One region of the Enterobacter chengduensis genome, then DNA from elsewhere that is predicted to be linked to it. Evidence: predicted binding sites of a transcription regulator. Region 1 holds the regulator's gene; each other region holds the start of a gene.

What was found. Region 1 encodes CRP, which controls carbon source genes, mostly activating them, when cyclic AMP is high. Its sites were predicted from a motif close to ATGTGANNNNNNTCACAT; they were not measured.
Region 2: focA (formate transporter FocA) is a predicted target of CRP. The motif match lies at 2,364-2,381, and genes of this name have one in related genera.
Region 3: FY206_RS00775 (PTS mannitol transporter subunit IICBA) is a predicted target of CRP. The motif match lies at 2,020-2,037, and genes of this name have one in related genera.

What each region holds. Positions count from the first base shown of each region.
Region 1 is NZ_CP043318.1:4,657,616-4,662,469, reverse strand. It holds gene argD (bifunctional acetylornithine/succinyldiaminopimelate transaminase) at 1-554, shown strand, start outside; gene FY206_RS22660 (YccS/YhfK family putative transporter) at 551-2,638, opposite strand; gene crp (cAMP-activated global transcriptional regulator CRP) at 2,696-3,328, opposite strand; gene FY206_RS22650 (OsmC family protein) at 3,640-4,044, shown strand; gene FY206_RS22645 (phosphoribulokinase) at 4,111-4,854, opposite strand, start outside.
Region 2 is NZ_CP043318.1:1,787,613-1,792,466, forward strand. It holds gene pflB (formate C-acetyltransferase) at 1-1,396, opposite strand, end outside; gene focA (formate transporter FocA) at 1,448-2,305, opposite strand; gene ycaO (30S ribosomal protein S12 methylthiotransferase accessory factor YcaO) at 2,712-4,472, opposite strand; gene FY206_RS08790 (DUF421 domain-containing protein) at 4,600-4,854, shown strand, end outside.
Region 3 is NZ_CP043318.1:156,426-161,279, reverse strand. It holds gene FY206_RS00785 (HlyD family secretion protein) at 73-1,209, opposite strand; gene FY206_RS00780 (DUF3302 domain-containing protein) at 1,212-1,568, opposite strand; gene FY206_RS00775 (PTS mannitol transporter subunit IICBA) at 2,221-4,128, shown strand; gene mtlD (mannitol-1-phosphate 5-dehydrogenase) at 4,233-4,854, shown strand, end outside.

The DNA of each region.
Region 1 (4,854 bases):
TGGTCTTTGATGAGGTACAGTGTGGAATGGGGCGTACCGGGGAACTGTTTGCCTATATGCACTACGGCGTGACGCCGGATATTCTGACCAGCGCCAAAGCCCTCGGCGGCGGTTTCCCGGTGAGCGCGGTCCTGACGACCCAGGAGATCGCCTCCGCGTTCCACGTTGGCTCCCACGGCTCCACCTACGGCGGTAACCCGCTGGCGAGCGCCGTGGCGGGTGCCGCGTTCGACATTATCAACACCCCAGAGGTGCTGAACGGCGTTAGCGCGAAGCGCGAGCTGTTTGTGAAACACCTGCAGAAGATTGACGAGCAGTACGACGTGTTCAGCGAAATTCGTGGCATGGGTCTGCTGATCGGTGCCCAGCTGAAGCCGCAGTACAAGGGCCGCGCGCGCGACTTCCTGCACGCCGCCGCGCGCGAAGGGGTAATGGTGCTGAATGCGGGGCCGGACGTGATGCGCTTCGCGCCGTCGCTGGTGGTGGAAGATAAGGATATTGAAGACGGGCTCACCCGCTTTGCCGCGGCGGTCGGGAAGATCGTTAAAGGCTAATACTCGGTTCGTTTTAACCGTCGCGTTAACCAAATGCCGTGATGCGGGCGCTGACGCCATGCCACCGACGAAATGGTGTGCATGGTGTTCAGATGCCCCAGCACGCGCTGCAAATGCTGCTCCAGCGTGCTCATCGGCCCGTGGGTCAGCGTCTCAGGCGCTTCCAGAATGTTCGAATCCCCCGACTCACCCGGCGCGTCATACTCCAGACGCTGCTGACACCGCTGCAGGGCAATTTCACACGACTGCAAATAGCGCTGCGCCAGATCCGGCGTCAGCATCGTGTGCTCGCGCGCCAGCGTGGTCATGGCGTTAATGTGCTCGACGATAAACTGGCTGTGCGTGACCCAAAGCTTCATGTCTGCCAGATAGTGCGCGTTAAAGCCCGGCTCCTGCATCGCCTGGTTGAGGGAGTTAAACAGCGCGTTGTGCGCCTGATTAACTTTCATCCGCTGATACGCCAGCGGGGAGGGCTGCGGGTCGTCGCTCAGGATCAGACGAATGGCCTGCTGGTCAGCCTCCAGCGCGTCGTGGGCGTTCTGGCGCAGCAGCCCGCTTTGCCACTGAGGCCAGAGCCAGACCATACCGCCGAAGGCAATCAGACAGCCGATCAGGGTATCAATCAGGCGGGCAACGATAAACTGTTCGCCGTTGAGCGTGAGCAGCTGAAGGGTATACACCGCCGTCACCGTAAAGCCCACCATCGCCCAGCCGTAGTTTTTGCGGATAATCAGGTAGCTTACCAGGGTGACCGCCAGCATCCCCGCCAGGGTATAGCCTTCCGGCACGTGAAAGTGCAGCGTTACGCCCGCAATAATCAGCCCTGCCATGGTGCCGCCAGCCCGGTGCAGAATACGCACCCGCGTGGCGCCGTAGCCGTTCTGGGTGACAAACAGCACGGTCATTAAGATCCAGTAGGGTTTCGGCAGATGCAGCGCCATGCCCATCAGGCTGGCGATGCTCAGCATGACGCTAATCCGTGCGGCGTTACGCAGAGCGGACGACTTAAGGGACAGGTAGCTTTTGAGCGCGGGCAATAGCGGAAGCCGTTTCTGCTTATCCGCCATCAGGTCGCGGGGATACAGCGGGCGCTGGGTGCGCAGCACGCGGGCGATGCGGCTGAAGTGCCAGGCGGCAAACTGGCCGACCGGGTTATCCGGATGCTGACGGGCAATTTTCTCCAGCGCGCCGAGCTGTTTTTCCATGTTAAAGCGCGTGGGGTAGCGGTGATAGAGAATATCGTCCGCCAGCACCCGCAGGCGCGCGGAAACGGTCTGCGCGTTCCAGCGGATGACCGCTTCGGCGTGGCTGCGCTCGACCAGCTTTTGCACCTCCTGCGGATGGTGCAGGCTTACCGAGATATGCTCCTGCAGATCCAGCCCCACCTGGAAGGTGCGCAGCAGCCGTTTATATTCGTGGTTCTTGTTGGCGGCGAGCATATGCAGCTGCTGATAGCACTGGCTTATCAGATCCACCACCTTCTGCTGGCGCGCCAGCAGCGGCGGTAAGGATTTGTCCGGATCGGTATGCTGGGTCAGCAGGGTGTATTTGGCTTCGCAGTACTCCGCCAGTTGCACGTAGAGCAGGCTCAGCGATTCGCGCAGCGGCTGTTCCCGCCACAGCCAGAACCAGAACCAGTTAAATACCCCGTACCACAGCGTGCCGAGCGCGTAGATCAGCAGCGGCTCCCACACCGGCATATTCCCGGCGAGGCTCAGGGTGAAGATGGCCGCAATCAGCGACGCGGGAAGCAGGCGCGCGTGCAGCGAACTGATTTCTGCCGTGACGCCCAGCGTCATCGCCAGCACGGTCAGGATCAGCGGCAGCGGGATATCCCGGGCTAGCAGGAGCTGCACCGCAAGGCTACAGCCCGCAAACAGGCCGCCACCGATAATCAGGCGTTTGAAAAAGCGCTTATGCGGCGTGTCCAGACCGGCGATGTTGCAGCAGGCGGGCACGAGGGAAAACAGCAGGCCCTGCTGAAGATGTCCAAGGATCAGGCCTATGGCCACAGGAAGACACAACACCAGCGTTTGCCGCAGTGCGTAGTTAACTTCCGGGTGATAGATCAGCCTGCGCCACATGGGGAGTAGAGACAAAAACGGCGTGACACCTTGCGATGGCACGCCGCTTAAGCGGAATTAACGCGTTCCGTAGACCACGATGGTTTTACCGTGGGCGGAGATCAGGTTCTGATCTTCGAGCATTTTCAGAATACGACCCACTGTTTCACGGGAGCAACCGACGATCTGACCAATTTCCTGACGGGTAATTTTAATTTGCATGCCGTCCGGGTGGGTCATGGCGTCTGGCTGTTTCGCCAGGTTCAACAGGGTTTGTGCGATACGACCCGTCACGTCCAGGAAGGCGAGGTTACCCACTTTCTCTGAGGTGACCTGCAGACGGCGCGCCATCTGGGAAGAAAGACGCATCAGGATGTCCGGGTTGACCTGGATCAGCTGACGGAACTTCTTGTAAGAAATTTCAGCCACTTCACATGCTGTCTTTGCACGAACCCAGGCGCTACGTTCCTGGCCCTCTTCAAACAGGCCCAGTTCACCGATGAAATCGCCCTGGTTCAGATAAGAAAGGATCATCTCTTTCCCTTCTTCATCTTTGATCAGCACTGCCACCGAGCCTTTAACGATGTAATACAACGTTTCCGCTTTTTCACCCTGGTGAATCAGCGTGCTCTTTGATGGGTACTTATGAATGTGGCAATGAGACAAGAACCATTCGAGAGTCGGGTCTGTTTGCGGTTTGCCAAGCACCATGCGCTGTTATCCTCTGTTATAAGCTGTCACCAGAGTCATCAGATGCATCCGGACTCTGGGGTTGCAATCGAATTCTTACCCATACCCTGGGAAGTCGGCTACCGTAACGTTTCGCAGCCAGTAAAGTTTGATGTCCTCTGCATACATGTGTAACGTCAATGTATTACTGTAGCATCCAGAGTGTTTTAGCATAGCTTTCGCCGCGTGTCTCCTGGTGTCTCGCTTCAGCATGATGCAGGTCGCCTTCCATTGCGAGAAATGTAACGCACGCGTAATCTGTCACCAAAAATGCAACGTTGGAGTTTAAGAATATGCAAGCGCGCGTGAAATGGGTTGAAGGTTTAACGTTCCTGGGCGAGTCCGCGTCGGGGCACCAGATTTTGATGGACGGTAACTCCGGCGATAAAGCGCCAAGCCCGATGGAAATGGTGCTGATGGCGGCAGGGGGATGCAGCGCGATTGACGTGGTGTCGATTCTGCAAAAAGGCCGTCATGACGTAACGGATTGTGAGGTCAAACTCACGTCAGAACGTCGCGAAGAGGCGCCACGCCTGTTCACCCACATTAACCTGCACTTTGTGGTGACCGGTAAAGCACTGAAGGACGCGGCGGTTTCCCGTGCGGTTGACCTGTCTGCGGAGAAGTACTGCTCTGTGGCGTTAATGCTGGAGAAAGCGGTAAACATCACCCATTCGTATGAGGTGATCGAGGCTTAATTATTGGGGCATCGTGCGTGTTGATGCCCTCACCCTAACCCTCTCCCACAGGGAGAGGGAACATGCTCACGCGATCTGCTTCCCTTCCATCAACCGCTCCACCAGCGGCGTCATGATGAGCTCCATCGCCAGCCCCATTTTTCCGCCCGGCACCACCAACGTATTCATGTGAGAAATAAATGAGCCCTGCAGCATCGCCAGCAGCCAGGGGTAATCAATGCCTTCGAGATTGCGGAAGTGGATCACCACAAAGCTCTCGTCCAGCGAGGGGATGCTTTTGGCGGCAAACGGGTTGGAGGTGTCCACCGTCGGCACGCGCTGGAAGTTGATGTGGGTGCGGGAGAACTGCGGCGTAAGGTAGTTGATGTAATCTTCCATGGAGCGCACCACCGAGTCCATCACCGCCTCTCGCGAATGGCCGCGCTCGCTCATGTCGCGCGTCAGCTTCTGGATCCACTCCAGGTTCACGATAGGCACCACGCCAACCAGCAGGTCCACGTGGCGCGCCACGTCGTGCTGAGGGGTGACCACGCCGCCGTGCAACCCTTCATAAAACAGCACGTCGGTGGGTTCCGGCAGCGGCTGCCAGGGAGTAAAGGTGCCCGGTACCTGATTCCAGGGAACGGCTTCATCATAGGTATGCAGATACTTGCGTGACTGCCCTTTGCCGCTCTGACCGTACTCGATGAAGGTTTGTTCCAGCAGGCCGAAGTCATTGGCTTCCGGGCCGAAGTAGCTGATGTGTTTACCCAGATCGCGCGCCTTCCGGATGGCCATGTCCATCTCCGGACGCGTGTAGCGGTGAAAGCT
Region 2 (4,854 bases), 2.2 Mb from region 1:
TTGGCTCAGACTTAGGACCAACCTGCATTTTCAGTTTTTCATCAACGCCGCCGTTGATAGCGTACAGCATGGTTTTCGCCAGGTTTGCACGCGCACCGAAGAACTGCATTTGTTTACCAACAACCATTGGGCTTACGCAGCAAGCGATAGCGTAATCGTCGTTGTTGAAGTCCGGACGCATCAGGTCATCGTTCTCGTACTGCAGAGAAGAGGTGTCGATGGACACTTTAGCGGCGAATTTCTTGAAGTTCAGAGGCAGTTTTTCAGACCACAGAACGGTGATGTTCGGCTCCGGAGAAGGACCCATGGTGTAAAGGGTATTCAGGAAGCGGAAGCTGTTTTTGGTTACCAGAGTACGGCCGTCAACGCCCATACCGCCGATAGATTCAGTTGCCCAGATTGGGTCACCGGAGAACAGCTCATCGTATTCTGGGGTACGCAGGAAGCGAACCATACGCAGTTTCATGACCAGGTGGTCAATCATTTCCTGAGCGTCTTGCTCGGTGATTTTGCCTGCTTTCAGGTCACGTTCGATGTAGGCATCCAGGAAGGTGGATACGCGACCGAAGGACATTGCTGCGCCGTTCTGAGACTTAACAGCGGCCAGGTAGCCGAAGTAGGTCCACTGGATAGCTTCCTGAGCGTTGGTAGCCGGACCAGAGATATCGCAGCCGTATTTCGCCGCCATCTCTTTGATCTGACCCAGCGCACGGTGCTGTTCAGCGATCTCTTCACGCAGACGGATAGTCGCTTCCAGGTTTACGCCGTTTTCCAGATCGGACTGCAGGGAAACAAACTGCGCGTACTTGTCTTTCATCAGGAAGTCGATACCGTACAGCGCAACGCGACGGTAGTCACCGATGATACGGCCACGGCCATACGCATCTGGCAGACCGGTCAGAACACCAGACTTACGGCAGTTCAGAATGTCTTTGGTGTAAACATCGAATACGCCCTGGTTGTGGGTTTTGCGGTATTCGGTGAAGATTTTTTTCAGCATTGGGTCCAGCTCGCGGTTATACGCTTTGCAGGAACCTTCAACCATTTTGATACCACCGAACGGGATGATTGCGCGTTTCAGTGGTGCTTCAGTCTGCAGACCAACGATTTTCTCAAGGGCTTTGTTGATGTAGCCAGCATCGTGAGAAGTGATGGTGGAAGCAACGGAGGTGTCAAAATCAACTGGCGCGTGAGTGCGGTTTTCCAGTTTAACGCCTTCCATTACTCTGTCCCACAGCTTGGTGGTCGCGTCAGTGGCGCCAGCCAGGAAGGATTCGTCACCTTCATACGGGGTATAGTTTTTCTGAATGAAGTCACGGACGTTGACTTCATTCTGCCAGTCACCTTTCGCAAAACCTTCCCAGGCTGTGGCTAACTTTTCATTAAGCTCGGACATGTAACACCTACCTTCTTAAGTGGATTTTTTATTTACTGCCTGAGAAAACCATCAATGATGATCGTCGCCACGCAGGTAAATGACCCAGTATGTCAACCCAACTAACAGACCCCCACCGATAATGTTCCCGATAGTGACAGGGATCAGGTTATCAGTAATGAAATTCATAATAGTCAGGTGAGAGAAACTTTCCGGGGATGAACCAACTGCGGTCCAGAACTCCGGGCTCGCAAAGTCGCGGATAACAATGCCCATTGGGATCATGAACATATTCGCGATACTGTGCTCAAAGCCGCTGGCAACAAACATCGCAACCGGCAGAACCATAATCAAGGCTTTGTCCATCAGGCTACGACCCGAGTAGCTCATCCATACAGCCAGGCAGACCATCAGGTTTGCGAGGATGCCAAGAGCAACGGCTTCGATAAATGTGTGGTGCATTTTGTGGTCGGCGGTTTGCAGGACGTTGAGGCCCCAGCCGCCGTTGGCGGTCATGTACTCGCCAGAAAGCCACATCAACAAAACAAAGAGCAGACAGCCAACCAGGTTACCCACGTAGACGTTAAGCCAGTTACGTGCCAGTTGACCCCAGGTAATTCTTCCGCTGGCCTTTGCCACGACAATCAGCACCGTTGAGGTGAAGAGGTCGGCGCCGCAGATGACGCAGAGAATCAGACCCAGTGAGAAGCAAATGCCGCCAATCAGTTTGGCCATGCCGAAAGGCATTCCGGCAGTACCGGTGGTGGCGGTGATGTAGAAGACGAAAGCGATAGAGATGAACACACCAGCCGTGATCGCCAGATAGAACGTCTTCATCGGGTGTTTCGTTGCTTTATAGACACCCGCTTCTTCGGCCACTTTGGCCATCGCGGCGGGGAGTAAAAGATCAAAAGGGTTGTCAGCTTTCACACTAACTCTCTCTTTATTAAGTCGGCGACGAGATACTAACAAAGCATTATAGAAGAGAAATTGATATAGATCATATCTCGCCTGGCTTATAGGCCCGCAGTGTGTGTGGTTTTACGACAAATGCGGGGTAAGTGTTTGATTATCCGTATAAAAATAAATTTTAAAAGTTATGAAAAGAGTTGAATTTTTTCGCTCGGCCACCTCTGAAACAGTTAATTAATATGGAGTATTTACCATAAAAAGTAACAGTAAAGCCAAGGTAAATATTATTATATTTACCCATGTTTAACTTTATTATTACAATCAACAGTCATTGCCGAAGAAAATAAAAAAAGGGGCAATGAAATTGCCCCGTAATATAGCTCAGACGATTGAATACGCCTACTGCCGGTAATGTTATGTGCGCTTATTTTGACCAGTAAGCGGCTTTTGCTTTCTGCAGCTTCTCATAGGCTTTCAGCAACGACTGATGCGCAGGGAAGGCGTGAAGATCGCTGTCGACAGCCTGCAAACCGTAGAATGGTTCTTCACCGCTCAGCGCCGCGCTGGCGGCTTCAACCGCCTCTGCGCCGTACATACGCACGAAGGCATTAAGATATTGCAGCGGCTCGCGGTCTTCTTCCTGAGAGAGCAGCAGCAGCGTCTGCAGGCAGCGGTAGTAGTTAGTGCGCTCGGCAGAGAAGACGGACTGGTTGAATTCCATCGTCCATTCCGTCCACGCAAGCGCCTGATCCAGATCGCCGCCCGCCAGCGCCAGCATGGCCTTCAGCTCGCCAATGCGCAGGGTATACCAGCCGTTATCTTTTCCGGTTGCCAGACCCAGCAGTTCACGCACGCGGGTGAAGTCATCGTGACCTTCTTCGTCCAGCTGGGCGATCAGGTTCAGATAATCTTCTTTCTCCCACTCGCTGCCCGGCAGGGACAGGAGCGTTTCGCGCAGGTGTGCGCCCATGCTGTTATTCGCCAGCCACAGATCTTCGGCCGGATAGATGTCGGACATGCCCGGAACAATAATGCGGCACGCGTAGACGCCCAGGTGTTCGTAATCGGCAATGTAAACTTCCTGGTCTTCCGCTTCAAAGATGGCCATTAAGGTGGCGAACTCTTCTTCCGTGGTACCCGCAAAGCTCCAGTCCACGAACGGATAGTCCGCGTCCTGCTTGAACATATCCCAGGAGATCAGGCCGCTGGAGTCGATGAAGTGTGTTTCGAGGTTAGTGTGCTCGGCCACTTCTTCGTCATCAAACGTTGGCGGGGTGAAGACGTCGAGATCTTTCAGGCTACGGCCCTGCAGCAGCTCGGTGACGGTACGCTCGAGCGCCACGCCGAAGTCCGGGTGCGCGCCAAAGGAGGCGAAGCAGGTGCCGTTTTCCGGGTTAAACAGCACTACGCAGATAACCGGGTACTTGCCGCCCAGCGAGCCATCGTAGGCAAAGATAGGGAAACCTTCCGCTTCAAGCTTGGCGATGGATTCCACCACGCCCGGGTAGCGCGCCAGCACGTCGGCCGGAATTTCAGGCAGGCTGATAGATTCGGCAATAATGCGGTTTTTAATATGACGCTCGAACACTTCAGACAAGCCCTGAACGCGCGCTTCGTTACGGGTGTTCCCGGCGGACATCCCGTTGGACACGTACAGGTTACCGACGATGTTCATCGGAATATAAACGGTCTGCTCGTCGGATTGACGCGTGAAGGGCAGAGCGCAAATACCACGATCTTCATTACCTGACTGGAGATCGATCAGCATGCTGGCGGTCAGCTCGTTTTCCGGATCGTAAAACGCGCGCAGGCGCGGATCCAGAATGCCATCCGGCAGTTCGTCGTCTTCGGTCAGTGGGAACCATTTTTCGTTCGGATAGTGCACGAACGGGCCGTTCGCGATAGTTTCGCCCAGCCAGAAGTCAGCGAAGAAATAGTTGGTGGACAGACGCTCAAAATACTCACCCAGCGCGGAGGCCAGTGCCGCTTTTTTTGTCGCGCCTTTACCGTTGGTAAAGCACAGGGCACAGTCTTTATCGCGAATATGCACGGACCAGACATGAGGTACCGGATTGAGCCAGGAGGCTTCTTCGATGTTAAAACCCAGGTCGGTCAGTTTCTGCTGGAAGCGAGCGATGGAATCTTCCAGAGCGGCGTCTTTGCCGGGGATAAACGTTTGAGTCATGGCGTTCACTTTTATCGTACGTAAAGCGCGCAATGATACGGGTTTTGCGTGACGGGTGCTATCTTCGGCGAAAATAAATGGCTGGGCTATGCTTAGTGGCAGTAACTGACTGTTAAGGCATAGAAAAATGAAAGCATTTGATCTCCATCGGATGGCGTTTGATAAAGTTCCTCCCGAGTTTTTAGGCGAAGTGGCGCTGCGCAGCCTGTATACCTTCGTGCTTGTGTTCCTGTTTCTTAAAATCACCGGCCGTCGCGGCGTACGGCAGATGTCGCTCTTTGAGGTGTTGATCATCCTGACGCTGGGGTCAGCGGCGGGAGATGTCGCTTTTTATGATGACGTGCCGATGGTGCCGGTGTTTATCGTTTTTGTCTCACTGGCG
Region 3 (4,854 bases), 610 kb from region 1:
GGAAAAAGGTCAGTATGGATCAGGCGATGAAAAAAGGGCAGGTATGGATGTCGCATTCCTGCCCCTGGAAGATTAGTGATCGAGGTAGAGGTAGTGCATCCAGCTGGTCATGCGCAGCAGCACTTTACGCATCACCGAGACGTGGGCGAAATGGTCTGAATAGACCGCCACCTGGGCATAGATGCCGTCCGGCAGCGCATCGACGTCGGCGTTAGGCTCCAGCTCAATCAGCGCCTGTACGCCATCCGTACCCGGCGTGACGGTCAATGCCTGCAACGCCCCCTGCGCCTGATACGACCCGCCAGGCACCACCGGCAGAACGCTGGTGAGCTTACCGGAGAACACCTGGCCCGGCAGCGCGTTAAACACCACTTCCGCCTCATCGCCCGGCTTCAGACGCAGCAGCGAGTTCTGGCGGAACTGGGCCACGATCTGGCGCTTCTGTTCCGGAATAAAGACCATCACCGGACGCAGCGGCAGCGCGGCGGCGTAGGTTCCCGGACGAATCAGCACCTGAGTGATATAGCCATTGCTCGGCGCACGCACCACGGTCTGATCCAGATTGTATTTCGCTTCGGCAAGCTGGGCGCGTAAGGAGGCAATCTGCGACTGTTCGCCGTTCACCATGCTGTCCAGCTGGCTTTGAATTTGCGTCTGTTCAGCCACGGAGCCTTTTACCAGCGCATCCTGTGCCAGATAGTTCTGCCGCGCGTTGTCGATATCGCTTTCAGAGAACGGATTCACCTTTGCCTGGCTGCCTTTCAGGTAGCGCTGATAATCTTTGTACAGGCGGTCACGCTCGGCGGAGACGCGGGTGGTATTGGCGACGGCTTCTGCAAGCTGCGCCTTCAAGCTGTCAATATTGTGCGTCGCGGTGACCAGGTCGGCCTGCAGTCTGTCGACACGCGCCTGGTAGCGGCCCGGATCCAGTTTAAATAACACGTCGCCTTTTTTAATAAGCTGGTTATTCTTATCGGTCACTTCACTGACTATTCCGGTCACCTGCGGCGTAATCGGAATAGAAATAACCGCTTTTTGCGCCGTAAAGGTATACGGGTGGTTATAGTTCATTAACAGAATCAGTCCGGCAACAATAAATACCCCGCCTAGCGTTGCGGTGGCAAGCGTCCACTGGTTTACCGGAATGCGGAATATTTTAAAAATTACCCAGGCAAACGCCACATAGGTCAAAATAATCAACAGATCCATGATTAGCGCTCCAGCGTGTTTTTATCAGCAGCGGGCTGTGCCGCTGCCAGCTTTTGTTCGAGTTCGGCCACGCGTTTGGCCAGCGCATCCATACCCGGAACCTCATCAGGCTTTGTGATGTGGTTCTGCATACCCCAGCCGCGATCTTCGCGGTACAGCGTGGCCCAGATCCACAGAAACGGCCAGATGGCATGGAGCGTAAACAGGCTAATCCAGCCTGCCGTATGAATGGCATCGGCATGCGGATGGTTACGCTTTTTGGCCATGTTATAAGGAATGTCATGAATAGCGATGATTCCGTAAAAGAGAACCAGAAATACAAAAATCAATACGCCCAGCGCAAAATAGTTGAGAAACATATTCTCCTCACTTAAACAACGTCAACTCATTAAATTAATAGAATGGTATGCAGCCTAATTAATTTATATAAACACGAACTTGTGCTTACTATTTCAGAGCCGGGGAGTATCGTTTTTAATAATATCTCCGCGCAAGTTTATAAGCGTGTCAAAATATATCCTGAATAATAAAAGACGTAACCTTACAATATGAGCGTAATCCAGGTTTATCCTTTTTGCCATACGACATTCGTGACGCATTTTTTTAGCTTTTCGTGTGACGTTAATCCTGGCCCATGTCCGCAATGCAGAGTTTGCTGGCGATCGCAGCCAGAGAAATCTGCATAAAAATATTTTGTGAAATCAGTCACAATCCAGAAACAAACACACCAGAGCAAAACGTGACAACAGTCACACAAAAGGGTGGATTTTGCTTTTTTTCTCGCCATCGTATTTTTTTTGCCCACCAATTTTGTGAGTGAGATCACTTCATTGATATCCGCACCCCCTACCTTTACGTGACACGTATCACACAATTTTACCCCGTCTGGACAGTTGAACGATTCAGTGCCAGATTTCACAGCATCAGAACAGGGTCCGGCTACCTCTGCCGCCTCATTAACAATAAACCTCGGGCCGCAAGCCTAAGCGTAAACAGAAGAAGGGGTGTTTTATGTCATCCGATTTCAAGATCAAAGTTCAAAGCTTTGGTCGTTTCCTCAGCAACATGGTGATGCCAAATATCGGCGCGTTTATCGCGTGGGGTATTATCACCGCATTGTTCATTCCGACAGGGTGGTTGCCTAACGAAACGCTGGCGAAACTTGTTGGCCCAATGATTACCTATCTCCTGCCGCTGCTGATCGGTTTCACCGGTGGTCGTCTGGTAGGCGGTGACCGTGGTGGCGTTGTGGGTGCCATCACCACAATGGGTGTGATCGTCGGTGCGGATATGCCGATGTTCCTCGGCGCCATGATTGCCGGTCCTCTGGGCGGCTGGGCGATTAAGAAATTCGACGTCTGGGTTGACGGTAAGATCAAATCCGGCTTCGAAATGCTGGTGAACAACTTCTCTGCGGGCATCATCGGGATGATCCTCGCGATTCTGGCGTTCCTCGGCATTGGCCCTGCGGTTGAAGTCCTGTCCAAAATTCTGGCGGCGGGCGTTAACTTCATGGTGGCGCACGACATGCTGCCGCTGGCCTCTATCTTCGTTGAACCGGCGAAAATCCTGTTCCTCAACAACGCCATCAACCACGGCATCTTCTCGCCGCTGGGCATTCAGCAGTCTCACGATCTCGGCAAGTCCATCTTCTTCCTGATTGAAGCGAACCCGGGTCCGGGTATGGGCGTCCTGCTGGCGTATATGTTCTTTGGTCGCGGCAGCGCGAAACAGTCTGCTGGCGGTGCGGCGATCATCCACTTCCTGGGCGGTATCCACGAAATTTACTTCCCGTACGTGCTGATGAACCCGCGTCTGATCCTGGCCGTTATCCTCGGCGGCATGACCGGCGTGTTCACCCTGAGCGTGCTGGGCGGCGGTCTGGTCTCCCCTGCTTCTCCGGGTTCTATCCTGGCGGTACTGGCGATGACGCCAAAAGGGGCGTACTTCGCGAACATCGCGGCCATCTGTGCGGCCATGGCGGTCTCCTTCGTGGTCTCTTCTATCCTGCTGAAAACCAGCAAAGTGAAAGAAGATGACGATATCGAAGCGGCAACCCGTCGTATGCACGACATGAAAGCCGAATCCAAAGGCGCAACCCCGCTGGCAGCAGGCGATGTGTCTAACGACCTGAGCCACGTGCGTAAAATTATCGTTGCCTGCGACGCCGGTATGGGTTCCAGCGCAATGGGTGCCGGCGTGCTGCGCAAGAAAGTGCAGGATGCGGGCCTGACCAACATCTCCGTGACCAACAGCGCGATTAACAGCCTGCCGCCGGACGTTGACCTGGTCATCACCCACCGCGATCTGACCGAGCGCGCCATGCGCCAGGTGCCACAGGCACAGCACATTTCGCTGACCAACTTCCTCGACAGCGGTCTGTACAGCAGCCTGACCGAACGTCTGGTTGCCGCACAGCGTCACGAAGAAAACGAAGTGAAGGTGCGCTCCAGCCTGCAGGACAGTTTTGACGAGAGCAATGCCCACCTGTTCAAGCTGGGTGCGGAAAACATCTTCCTCGGTCGTACCGCGGCTACCAAAGAAGAGGCGATTCGCTTTGCCGGTGAGCAGCTGGTAAAAGGCGGCTACGTTCAGCCTGAATACGTCGATGCGATGCTGGAACGCGAAAAACTGACGCCAACCTACCTGGGCGAATCCATCGCGGTGCCGCACGGTACGGTTGAAGCGAAAGATCGCGTCCTGAAAACCGGCGTCGTATTCTGTCAGTATCCGCAGGGCGTGCGCTTCGGTGAAGAAGAAGACGACATCGCCCGCCTGGTGATTGGTATCGCCGCTCGCAATAACGAGCACATTCAGGTGATTACCAGCCTGACCAACGCGCTGGATGACGAAACGGTTATTGAGCGTCTGGCCAATACCACCAGCGTTGAAGAAGTGCTGGCGCTGTTGAACAAGTAGGTCCGTTCTCTTCCCTCTCCCCTCCGGGGAGAGGGCTAGGGTGAGGGGGAGAAAGCTCCTCACCCCAGCCCTCTCGGGTAAAAACATTGATGAAGGTTAACACTATGAAAGCATTACATTTTGGCGCAGGTAACATTGGTCGTGGCTTTATCGGCAAACTGCTGGCAGACGCGGGCATTACGCTGACGTTCGCCGATGTGAATCAGGTCGTACTGGATGCCCTGAATGCCCGTCATAGCTATCAGGTGCACGTGGTGGGCGAAAACGAGCAGGTTGAGACGGTATCCGGCGTCAGCGCGGTCAGCAGCATCGGTGACGACGTGATTGACCTGATCGCCAGCGTCGATCTCATCACTACCGCCGTGGGCCCGGTTGTACTCGAGCGTATCGCCCCTGCGGTCGCGAAAGGCCTGGCAAAACGTAAAGCGCAGGGTATCGACACCCCGCTGAACATCATCGCCTGCGAAAACATGGTGCGCGGCACCACGCAGCTGAAAGGCCACGTACTCAACGCGGTCGCTGAAGAAGACAAAGCCTGGGTTGAAGCGCACGTCGGGTTCGTGGATTCCGCGGTCGATCGCATCGTGCCGCCGTCAGAATCCGCCGCCAACGACCCGCTGGAAGTGACCGTGGAAACCTTCAGCGAGTGGATCGTCGATAAAACCCAGTTTAAGGGCGCGCTGCCGACCATTCCGGGCATGGAATTAACCGATAACCTGATGGCAT